Regions from separate parts of the Pseudomonas sp. NPDC090752 genome, predicted to be linked through region 2. Evidence: riboswitches for the same ligand, from Rfam matches in the RefSeq annotation. Region 2 holds a riboswitch; the other holds the start of a gene.

Region 1 (6,038 bases), on a different contig from region 2:
GACCCCGAGTTGCTCAAGCGTTACGCCGACGACCCACGCCTTATAGCCGCGATGGAATTGCAACAGCGCCTGCTGGACACCCGCCGCGCGGGCTTGGCGGGCGAGATCAGCATCCTCGAAGAAAACCTCACCGCCTCGAACGTGCAACTGAAGGGTCTGCAACAGGTGTATGGCGCCCGCGCCTCGCAGATCGGTTTCCTCGACCAGGAACTCAAAGGCACACGCACGCTGGCGGCCGAAGGTTACGTGCCGCGCAACCGCCTGCTGGAACTGGAACGCAGCAATGCCGACCTGTCCGCAGGCCAGGCCGAAAACCTCAACAACATCGCCCGAGTGCGCAGCCAGGCCACGGAGATCAAGCTGCGCATCCTGCAACGCCAGCACGACTACCTGAAGGAAGTCGAGTCGCAGTTGACCGACACCGCCAAGGAAAACACGACCCTCGCCGACCGCTTGCGGGCACTCGACTACGAAGTGACGCACACGGTGATCCGCTCGCCGATCGACGGCATGGTCCAGGCGCTGAGCATCGCCACCGTTGGCGGCATCATCCAGCCCGGGGCGAAGATCATGGAAGTCGTGCCGCTGAACGAGCCGCTGCAGGTCGATGCGATGATCCCGGTGCAAGCCATCGACAAGCTGGTCCCGGGGCTGGCCGTGGACATCGCCTTCCCGGCCTTCAACCACGCGCAGACGCCCAATATCCCCGGGCGGGTCAAGGCCCTCTCCGCCGACCGGCTGATGGACGAGGAAAGCAAACAGCCGTTCTACCTCGCGCAAGTAGACGTCACCGCCGAAGGCATGAACCTGCTTGGCAGCAACCACATCCGCCCCGGCATGCCTGCCACGGTGACCATCAAGACCGGGGAGCGCAACTTGCTCAGCTACCTGCTCAAACCCATGCTCGAACGCGTCGACAGCGCGTTCAAGGAACAATGAAATGAACCGCCGTTGTCTGTTCGTCTGCCTGTTGGGATTGGCCGCGCCGGCCAGCGCCATGGACCTCAAGCAAGCCTGGGACCTGTTGCAGTACCAGGGCCCGATCTACCAGGCCGCCGTACACGAGCAGCAAGCCGGTGCCGAAAACCGCGCCATCGGCCAGGCGGGCCTGCTGCCGCAGATCAATGGCTCGGCCTACTTCAACAAGATCAATGGCAGCCAACGCCAGAACGGTCTCGACCGCGATCTCGATTACGATTCCAAAGGGGCCAGCGTGCGGTTGCGCCAACCGTTATTCAACAAACAGAAAATGGCCGAGTATCACCAGGGCCAACAGCGCGCCGACTACAGCATCGCGGTGTTCGATGCCAAGAGCCAGGACGCCGCGGTACGCCTGGCCGACGCCTATTTCGACGTGCTCCTGGCCAGCGAAACCATCACCTTGGCCAAGTCCAAGCTGACCGCCTTCGAAGAGCAACTGGCCTCGGCCAGACGGCGCATGGAGCTGGGTGACGGCACCATCGTCGACATCGATGAGTCGGCCGCCCGGCGCGACCTGGCTGAAGCCGAAGTGATCGAGGCGCAGGACAATCTGGTCAATACCCGGCGCAAGCTTGCGGAATACATTGGTGAAACGCCGGATTCACTGACAACCCTGCAACCGGCCTTCGATACCCCGCCGCTGCTGCCAGGCAACCTGCAGGACTGGCTGGTCAGGGCTCAGGCCGACAGCCCATTGATCCATGCGCGCCGGCACAGCTACGCGCTGGCCGAAGAAGAAGTGAAACGCGCCCGCGCCGGCCACTACCCGACGCTGGACTTTGTCGCGGGGTATACCGCCGGCGAGAGCCAGTCGATCTCCGAACTCAACCAACGCAACCATTACAGTTCCATCGGCCTGGAGCTGAATATTCCGCTCTATAGCGGCGGCGGCGTCAGTGCCCTGACACGTCAGGCCTCGGCCAACAGTTCCAAGGCCCTCGACGAACTCGACGCCACGCGCCAGGAAGTGATTTCCGGCACCACCCGCGAGTACCGTGGCGTGCAGAGCGGCGCACTGCGGGTGCGGGCATTGGAAAAAGCCGTGGCCTCCAACGAGCGCTCGCTGCTGTCGACGCGCAAGGGCTTCAAGGAAGGCGGCACCAGCACCAACTCGGATGTGCTCAATGCCGAGGAACTGCTGTTCGTGGCGCGGCATGATCTGTTCGAGGCCAAGGTGCGCTACCTGATGTCACGGCTGCGCCTGGCGTCCTCGGTGGGCAGCCTGGGGGATGATGATATCGACCTGGTCAATCACTACCTGGGGCCGGAGTTGATGGTGAGTAATTAACCGCCGGAACTGATTGCGTGGCCTCTGTGGGGTAACTGACTTGCTCAGCATTCATTGAACGGCGCGATCCGTGTGGGAGCGGGCTTGCCCGCGAACACGGGCGAAGCCCGTGCCATGCAGCGAGTAACCTTCTTCGCGGGCAAGCCCGCTCCCACAGGTACCGTATTCACACCAGCTCAGGCCACGCCATCCAACCCCATCTGCCAAAAATCCGCCTCCAGCCGCGAAGCCTGGCCGAATATCGCCGCCAGCTCGACGAAGCGCTGCTCGGTCATGCTTCGCGCTGCCAGCTCATCGAGGTGTTTGCGCGCTGCTGCGGCGACGCTCTGGTAGCCTTCACCGGCGTATTCGCCTATCCATTCCCGATACGGGTGACTGCTCAGATCACCGATCCGCTCCGCCAGCGTGCGGCCAATCTCGGCATAGCCGATCACGCACGGCGCCAAGGCCACATGCAGCTCCAGCAAATCGCCCGCAGCGCCACAATCGAGCACATAGCGGGTGTAGGCGACCGTGGCCTGATGCTCCGGCGCCGCTTCGATATCGGCCTGCGTCAGCCCCCAGCGGGCGCACAAGCGCAGGTGCAGTTCGGTCTCGTCGAGGATCGCCGCCAGGCCGGCCTGGGCAGCACGGATGTCGGCTGGCAGGCGGCTCTTGTAGGCGGCCAGTGCCCAGGCGCGGGCGAACTGGATGAGGAACAGGTAGTCCTGCACCAGGTAGGTTCGGAAGGCCTCCTCGCTCAAGGTGCCCTCACCCATCTGCCGGACGAAATCGTGGTCCACATAGCTGTTCCACTGCGTTGCGGTGGCAGCCTTCAGGCGCTCGAAGATATCCATGCTCAAGCCTCCTCGTCGTAGATGGCGTCGAAGAAGTCCAGCTCCAGGGCCACGGTGCGCGCATAGAAATCGCCGCTCAAGGCGGCTTCCTGCGGCCCTACCCGGTCGAGCTCGGCCTGCAGGAAGGCGACGAACTCCGCGAACGCCGGGTTGTCGTGGAGGGTGATCCATTCGGCATGCACGAAATTGCCTGGCAGCGGTTTGGCGGCCCGGGTCGCCCAGTCCAGATACAAACCCTCGGCGACGTTCAATACCGCCAGCGCCGCTGCATACGAACGGGTGGCCGCCGCCTCGCGCATGATCGCCTTGAAGCCTGCGGTGGGCAGCGTGTCCTCAGGTTCTGTACGCTGCTCGGGGCTGACGTCCAGTGCTTCGAAGGCGCGCAGGAAATAGGTGTTTTCATCGCTGGAAATCATCCCGGCGAAGCGGCCGAAGCGTAAGCGAGCCTCGAAGGTGTCGGCAGTGGCGATCGCTGCGCCCAGCAACGTCAGGAAGCTGTCGAGAAAACGGTGGTCCTGGACTAGGTAGCGGACCATGATCGGGTCGGCCACACTGCCGTCGCAAAGCTCGGTGACGAAGCGGTGGCCGACGGCAGCCGACCAGGTCGGTTCGCTCTGGCGGCGCAAGGTTTCGGTGAAGCGTTCGCTCATGGTGCTGCCCTCCATTGGGTGACAGCGAGACCGTTGCGTTGGGGCATGGAGCGGCCTCGCAGTGAGGCCGGCAAAAAGGCAGGTCGGCAGTCCCATCCCTTCGCCGGCATGATCCGGATCAGGTTCTAAGGGTCACCGCGCTGCAATGCCAGCGGTCTCTCAGCCCGTTGCCGGACTCCCCTTGGTGGGGTGCAGGTATACAGCACCCGAGCGGCATTTGTCACGGAGCCGTTCACCAGTAATGGGGCCCCAGGGCCCGCTTCTGGGGGCCTGTCCCCATTTTTGACGCGACAATATTTAGTCCGCATCAGTTCCTTCAAGGTTTTGTTTAACAAAACATTACTTGGCACAGCCGTTGCTCCGGCCATCAAAACGAGGCAATACGCCATTGATGGCCCCAAGCCATTTCTGTGACCGAGGCATAAGGCGATGAAAACAACTGCCGTGATCCACCCCAGCCTGAACGCATTCAAACTGACCGCCGTCACCGCGCTGATGCTCAGCCTCGGCCAGCTCAGCGTGATGGCTTCTTCCCTGGATGACGTCAGCCAGCCACCGCCGACGGACCCGTCACACTATGACGATCAACCGGCCGACCCGAACCCGGCGCTACTCAACCTGTTCAACCTGCCCGAAGCGAACCAGGGCTCGCTGGAGCTCAAGGACGGGGTGTACGGGGATCGGGCCAGCAACCGCGTCGACAACGTGCTGCCACCGGCCCTGCAGACTTCACGCAACTACCCTACCAATGGCAAACCCAGCCCGCTGTTCGGCGCGCAACCCTTCACCCAGCAATTGCTGCTGTTCGAAGAATTCGGCCCGGAAAAACTCGACCCGAGCCTGCCGCCGCCAAGCTTGACCTTCCCCGTCCCGACGCTGGGCGCTTCTCCAGCGCAAGACCCGGACATCGTTGCCCGCAGCAGCCCCAACGGCAACGCCCTGGAAGCTTTCCTCAAGCAGCCCGGGCTGTTCCCATTTCCTACCCAGTATTCCAACGTGCTCGACCGCAACCCGTGGAAGGCGCAGATCGAGATGTTCCTCAACCGCAACTCGGTCGGCTCGCCAGCGGAAGGCCGGCCACCAGGAAAGGGTTGGTCGCACCAGCGCTGGAACGAGTTCTACCCCCAGGCTGCGTTCAAGACCGCCCAGGCGGGCGCACGCATCAACCAGGGGCTGCGTGACCGCAAGCAGTTGCACAACTATGCCGTGGGCGAGTTCGCCCCGGGCGGGTTGTATTACCAGACCTCCGACATCCCCACCACCCTGGGCACCACCAAGGGCATCGACACGCGCTTTCACCCGAACATGCCGCTGCAGAACCACAAGTCGTTGTGGACCTTCGATGGCACCTTCCCAGTAAAACTGCTGATGGTGCGCTACGGCCAGCCAGTGCTGATGCGCCATTACAACGCGCTGCCGATCGACCCGGCGGCCAACGGCGGTTTCGGCCTGCACACCATCTCGACCCACGAGCACAACGGCCACTCCCCGGCAGAAAGCGATGGATTCGCCAACGCCTACTTCTTCCCCGGCCAGTACTACGATTACCGCTGGCCAATCCAGCTGGCCGGCTATGACACAATCAATACCCGCGCCCAGGACCCACGCGCAGCGTTCCCCTGCTCGCCCGGCGAAACCCTGTTCGTCAACGATGCGTCGCCAGGCCTGAAGACCTGCCAGAACGGCAGCATCAAGATTCGCGGTGACTGGCGCGAAACCATGAGCACCCACTGGTTCCACGACCATATGCTCGATTTCACGGCGCAGAACGTCTACAAAGGCAACGCCGTGATGATGAACTACTACAGCGCCCTGGACCGTGGCAACGAAGCGCTGCAGGACGGCGTCAACCTGCGCTTGCCGAGCGGCAGCGGCATGCCCTGGGGCAACCGCGACTACGACGTCAACCTGGTGATCGCCGACAAGGCCTGGGATCAGAACGGCCAACTGTGGTTCAACCCGTTCAACACCGACGGCTTCCTCGGGGACCAGATACTGGTCAACTGGCAGTACCAACCCAAGCTCAAGGTGCGTGCACGCGCTTATCGCTTCCGCATTCTCAACGGCTCGGTGTCGCGCTACTTCAAGTTTGCCGTGGTGCGTGAAATTGCGGGCAACAGTGGCGAACTCAAGGGGCCAGCCGGCTCCAATCTGTCCTACGCTCGGGTGCCGTTCCACATGGTCGCCAACGACGGCAACATCATGGAGCACGCGGTGCCGTTCGATGGCACCCTGGACCTCAACGGCGACGGCGACCTGCAGGACAACAACGCCATCCTGCCG
Region 2 (6,038 bases):
ATGCCGTCTCAGTCGGTGAAAGCATCGCCGCCGCCCCCATGGTGCGCGCGCTGCTCAAGGCCTATCCGGACCTGCCGATCACGCTTACCTGCATGACCCCGACCGGTTCCGAGCGCATTCAGGCCCTGTTCGCCGATGAACCACGCATCCAGCATTGCTACCTGCCCTACGACCTGCCGTGGGCGGCGGGGCGTTTTCTCGATCATGTAAAGCCCAAGCTGGGCATCATCATGGAAACCGAGCTGTGGCCCAACCATATTCACCAGTGTGCCAAGCGTGGTATCCCGGTGGCCTTGGCCAACGCCCGGTTGTCAGAGCGTTCCGCCCGTGGCTATGCGCGCTTTGCCAAGCTGACCCGACCAATGCTCGCCGAGATGAGCCTGATCGCGGTGCAGACCGAGACCGAGGCGCAGCGCTTTCGCGATCTCGGCGCGCGTTCCGAGTGCGTGCAGGTGACGGGCTCGATCAAGTTCGACTTGAAAATCGACGATCAACTGCTGCCGCGCGCCCAGGCACTGCGCGAGCAGTGGGGCGCAAGTCAGCGCCCGGTGTGGATTGCCGCCAGTACCCATGAGGGCGAAGACGCGCTGATCCTGCAGGCGCATCGCCAATTGCTCCAGGCACACGGCGATGCGCTGCTGATCCTGGTGCCACGTCACCCCGAGCGGTTCGACGCAGTGCATGCCTTGTGCGCAGAACAGTTCGCCACCGTGCGCCGCTCTACCGGCAGTGCAGTGGATGGCCAGACCCGCGTGTTGCTCGGCGATACCATGGGCGAGTTGCTGTTCCTCTACGCCTTGGCCGATATCGCCTTCGTCGGCGGCAGCCTGGTCGCCACCGGTGGCCACAACCCGCTGGAACCCGCGGCGCTGGCGTTACCGGTGATCATGGGGCCACAGGTGTTCAACTTCCTTGAAATCAGCGCGATGTTGCGCGAGGCGGGGGCGTTGCAGCAGGTGGAGGATGCCGACGGGCTGGCCGAGGCGGTGCGCCGGTTGGTGGAGTTGCCGCAGGATGCGCAGCGCATGGGCGAGGCGGGCAGGGCGGTGATGCGGGCCAATCAGGGGGCTTTGCAGCGCTTGCTGGATGGGCTGGGCGCCCTTATTCGCTGAGGAATGTGGTGCGCCCTTCGCGGGGCGAGCCCGCTCCCACAGGTATTGATGCAGAACTGCAGGTCTGCGCTGAACCTGTGGGAGCGGGCTTGCCCCGCGAAGGGCGCACCGCCCATCTCAAGGCCTACGCTCGAAGTTCTTCGCCGCCGCCGCTGCCAGGTCCGGCGGGAGGAAATCCTTGTCCGGGTTGTAGTCCGCTTTCAGATACCGCTTGAGGTCCACCAGGTCCTGCGGGCTCAAGGTCCCGGCCGCTTGTTTCAGGCTGAGGTTGTCGAGGATGTAGTCATAGCGGCTGTTGTTGTAGTCGCGCACCGAGGTGTATAGCTGACGCTGGGCGTCGAGGACGTCGACGATGTTGCGGGTGCCGACCTGGTAGCCGATTTCGGTGGCTTCCAGCGCGCTCTGGTTGGAAATGATCGACTGCTTGCGCGCCTGTACCTGCTCCACATCGGTATTCACCGCGCGGTGCAAGTTGCGCGTGTTTTCCACCACCTGACGGCGCAGGCTCTCGCGTTGCTGCTCGCTCTGGCTCAGGCGTTGATAGGCCTCGCGCACTTGCGAGCTGGTCAGGCCGCCGCTGTAGATCGGAATGTTCAGCTGCAGGCCGATACTGGTCTGCTCGACGTCACCGCTGTAGCGCACGCCCAGTTGCGAGGGGTTGCTGAAGCCCAGGTTGTCGTTGTCGCCTTTCTGGTACTTGGCCACCGCATCCAGCGTCGGGGCGTGGCCGGCCTTGCGCTGGCGCAGGGTTTCTTCGGCCGCATCGACGGCGTAATTGGTCGCCAGCAGGTTGAGGTTCTGCCGGCCGGCGGTCTCGACCCAGGCCTTGGCATCGTTGGGCGTGGGCACCTGGATCGGCAGGGTATGGACCACACCCTGAATCGAAGAGTATTCGCGGTTGGTCAGGGTCACCAGCGCCTCGAAGGCATCCTGAACCTGGCGCTCGGCGATGATCCTGTTGGCGCGGGCGGTGTCATAGCTGGCCTGGGACTGCAGCACGTCGGTCTTATCCGACAAGCCCACGTCAAAACGTTCGTTGGACTGGTCGAGTTGGCGCTTGAAGGCGGCTTCCTCGGCCTTGGTCGCTGCCAGGTTGTCCTGGGCACGCAGTACCGCGAAGTAGTTCTGCGCGGTTTGCAGGATCAGGTTCTGCTCGGTGGCCGACAGCTCCAGCGCCGCTTGCTCGTTGACCGCCTCAGCGGCCTGCAGTTGGAACCAGCGGTCGGCACGGAACACCGGCTGAGCCAAGGTTGCGCTCCAGGAATTGCCGCTGCGGTTGGAGGTGATCGACGGTTCGTCGAGTTTGGTGCGGGTATTCTGCATCTCGGCACCCGCCGACAGGTTCGGCAACAGGCCTGCGCGGGCCTGGGGCACCACTTCGCGGCGAGCGCCATAATCGGCGCGTGCGGCAGCAAGATCGGCGTTGTTGTCGACCGCTTCCTGGTAGACGCTGACCAGGTCGGTTTTCACTGTTGTGGGCACATCCGCTGCCCAGACCACTCCGTTGGACGCACAAGACACGGCTATCGCCAGTGAGAGTTTGCGCAGCATAGAGGCAATCCTTGTACGAAATTATAATTTCTGAACTGTTGAGTATCGAAAGATGGGCCAGTGTAAGGCCGAGCGCGGTTGGCAACAATCGCCGTGTGCGCCTTTCATCATCGCTACCATTTACCCGCTTGGCTTTGCCGACCACTCCAGTCTAGACTGCGCATGTTCTTGTCGGGGTGCCTTGAAGCAAAGGCTGAGATCGCATAGGTGCGGATCCCGTTGAACCTGATCAGGTTAGCGCCTGCGTAGGGAACAAGATTGCTCGCCTTCCCGGGGAGCCTCTTGTGCAAGGTCCGGGAATGTCTCAGCTGCTTGCAGCTCATGGCACCTCGTCCTCGCACTGCACTCGTCTACGAGTGCGTCCGCCTCTTTCAGGTTTACCCCCGACATTCCGCCCGCTTGGAAGCCGTCTGGAGAGCCTGTGATGACCAAACAAGAAAAAACGATCAACCTCAGTGAGTCGGCGCAAGTCGATCAGCAGTCCGTGCAACCGTTCCCGCGTTCGCGCAAGGTCTATGTCGAAGGTTCGCGCCCGGACATCCGCGTGCCGATGCGCGAAATCAGCCTGCACGACACCCCCACCGATTTCGGCGGCGAAAGCAATGCCCCGGTGCTGGTGTATGACACTTCCGGCCCGTACACCGACCCGAATGTCATCATCGACGTACGCAAAGGGCTGGCCGATGTCCGTTCGGCCTGGATCGACGCGCGTGGCGACACCGAGCGCCTGGGCGGCCTGAGCTCGAACTTCGGCCAGCAGCGCCTGAACGATGCCGAGCTTGCCAAGCTGCGCTTCAACCACGTGCGTAACCCGCGCCGCGCCAAGGCCGGCGCCAACGTCTCGCAGATGCACTACGCCCGCCAGGGCATCATCACTGCCGAGATGGAATACGTCGCCATCCGCGAGAACATGAAGCTGCAGGAAGCCCGCGCCGCTGGCCTGCTCAAGCAGCAGCACGCCGGCCACAGCTTCGGCGCCAACATCCCGAAAGAGATTACCGCCGAGTTCGTGCGCGAGGAAATCGCCCGCGGTCGCGCAATCATCCCGGCCAACATCAATCACACGGAACTGGAGCCGATGATCATCGGCCGCAACTTCCTGGTGAAGATCAACGGCAATATCGGCAACAGCGCCCTGGGCTCCTCGATTGAGGAAGAAGTGGCCAAGCTGACCTGGGGCATTCGCTGGGGTTCGGATACGGTCATGGACCTGTCCACCGGCAAGCACATCCACGAAACCCGCGAGTGGATCATCCGCAACTCGCCGGTACCGATCGGCACCGTGCCGATCTACCAGGCTCTGGAAAAGGTCAACGGCGTGGCCGAGGACCTGACCTGGGAATTGTTCCGCGACACCCTGATCGAGCAGGCCGAGCAGGGCGTGGACTACTTCACCATCCATGCCGGTGTGCTGCTGCGCTATGTGCCGCTGACCGCCAAACGGGTCACCGGCATCGTCAGCCGGGGTGGCTCGATCATGGCCAAATGGTGCCTGGCGCACCACAAGGAAAACTTCCTGTACACGCATTTCGACGAGATCTGCGAAATCATGAAGGCCTACGACGTCAGCTTCTCGCTGGGTGACGGCCTGCGCCCCGGTTCGATCGCCGACGCCAACGATGCGGCGCAGTTCGGCGAACTGGAAACCCTCGGCGAGCTGACCAAGATCGCCTGGAAGCACGACGTTCAGTGCATGATCGAAGGCCCGGGCCATGTGCCGATGCAGCTGATCAAGGAGAACATGGACAAGCAGCTGGAGTGCTGCGACGAGGCGCCGTTCTACACCCTCGGCCCGCTGACCACCGACATCGCCCCCGGTTACGACCACATCACCTCGGGTATCGGCGCGGCGATGATCGGCTGGTTCGGTTGCGCCATGCTCTGCTACGTCACGCCGAAAGAGCACTTGGGCCTGCCGAACAAGGATGACGTCAAGACCGGCATCATCACCTACAAGATCGCCGCGCACGCCGCCGACCTTGCCAAGGGCCACCCCGGCGCGCAGATCCGTGACAACGCCTTGTCCAAGGCGCGTTTCGAGTTCCGTTGGGAAGACCAGTTCAACCTTGGCCTGGACCCTGACACCGCACGCGCTTTCCACGACGAGACACTGCCGAAGGAATCGGCCAAGGTCGCGCACTTCTGCTCGATGTGCGGGCCGAAGTTCTGCTCGATGAAGATCACCCAGGAAGTGCGTGAATACGCCGCCAGGATCGAGACGGTGGACGTGTCCGTCGAGCAAGGCATGCGTGAGCAGGCCGAGCGGTTCCGCCAGGAAGGCAGCCAGCTGTATCACAAGGTGTAAGGCACTCCACTGCCTCGGTGGGAGCTTGCTCCCACAGAGGGACCGGTATCTATCCCAACATTTGCGGCGATAAGCACAATGACAACCCCCAGCCACTTCTCCCCCGACCACCCGGTCCCCACCACCCAGCGCCCGTTCGGCGGCCGCGATCTGTTCTCGCTATGGTTCTCCCTTGGCATTGGCCTGATGGTCCTGCAGGTCGGCGCTATGCTCGCCCCAGGCCTTGGCCTGGCCGGCGCGGTATTGGCCATCGCCCTCGGCACTGGCGTGGGCGTGCTGTTGCTGGGGGCCGCCGGCGTGATCGGTAGCGACACCGGCCTGTCCGCCATGGGCACCCTGCGCCTTAGCCTGGGCAGCCAAGGCGTGCGCTTGCCGGCGCTGCTCAACCTGCTGCAACTGGTCGGCTGGGGCGCCTTCGAGATCATCGTCATGCGTGACGCCGCCAGCCTGCTGGGCGCACGCGCATTTGGCGAAGGCAGCCTGTGGAACAGCCCGATGCTCTGGACCCTGTGCTTCGGTGGCCTGGCCACCTTGCTGGCGGTGAGCGGGCCGCTGGCGTTCGTGCGCAAGGTGCTGCGCAAATGGGGTATCTGGGTGCTGCTGGGCGCGTGCCTGTGGCTGACCTGGAATCTGTTCGCCAAGGCCGACCTGGGCGAGTTGTGGCGCCGCGCGGGTGACGGCTCGATGTCGCTGGCCGTCGGCTTCGACATCGTCATCGCCATGCCGCTGTCCTGGTTGCCGCTGATTGCCGACTACTCGCGCTTCGCCCGCAACGGCCGTCATGTCTTCGGTGGCACCGTACTGGGGTATTTCATCGGCAATACCTGGCTGATGAGCCTAGGCGTGGCGTACACCCTGGCTTTCGCCCCGAGCGGTGAGGCCAACGCGTTGCTGCTGGCGCTGGCCGGTGCCGGGATGGGTATTCCGTTGCTGCTGATCCTGTTGGACGAATCAGAAAAGGCCTTTGCCGATATCCACTCGGCGGCGGTATCGACCGGGATGCTGGTGCGAGTGAAAGTCGAGCACCTGGCCTTTGCCATCGGCGTGCTGTGCACCCTGATCGCCCTGCT

Evidence for each region. A riboswitch is a leader RNA that binds a small molecule or an ion and turns the genes downstream of it on or off. The one in region 2 is predicted to bind thiamine pyrophosphate.
Region 1: linked by a shared signal. The riboswitch ahead of ACZ6YA_RS10220 (TenA family protein) and the one ahead of thiC (phosphomethylpyrimidine synthase ThiC) in region 2 are both predicted to bind thiamine pyrophosphate.

Annotation. Positions count from the first base shown of each region.
Region 1 covers NZ_JBVJLI010000006.1:33,904-39,941, reverse strand. Annotated here, with positions in the region: gene ACZ6YA_RS10235 (HlyD family type I secretion periplasmic adaptor subunit) at 1-939, shown strand, start outside; gene ACZ6YA_RS10230 (TolC family outer membrane protein) at 941-2,269, shown strand; gene tenA (thiaminase II) at 2,446-3,105, opposite strand; gene ACZ6YA_RS10220 (TenA family protein) at 3,108-3,755, opposite strand; TPP riboswitch at 3,834-3,947, opposite strand; gene ACZ6YA_RS10215 (Ig-like domain-containing protein) at 4,185-6,038, shown strand, end outside.
Region 2 covers NZ_JBVJLI010000005.1:156,404-162,441, reverse strand. Annotated here, with positions in the region: gene waaA (lipid IV(A) 3-deoxy-D-manno-octulosonic acid transferase) at 1-1,112, shown strand, start outside; gene ACZ6YA_RS09475 (TolC family outer membrane protein) at 1,230-2,663, opposite strand; TPP riboswitch at 2,826-2,932, shown strand; gene thiC (phosphomethylpyrimidine synthase ThiC) at 3,088-4,968, shown strand; gene cytX (putative hydroxymethylpyrimidine transporter CytX) at 5,047-6,038, shown strand, end outside.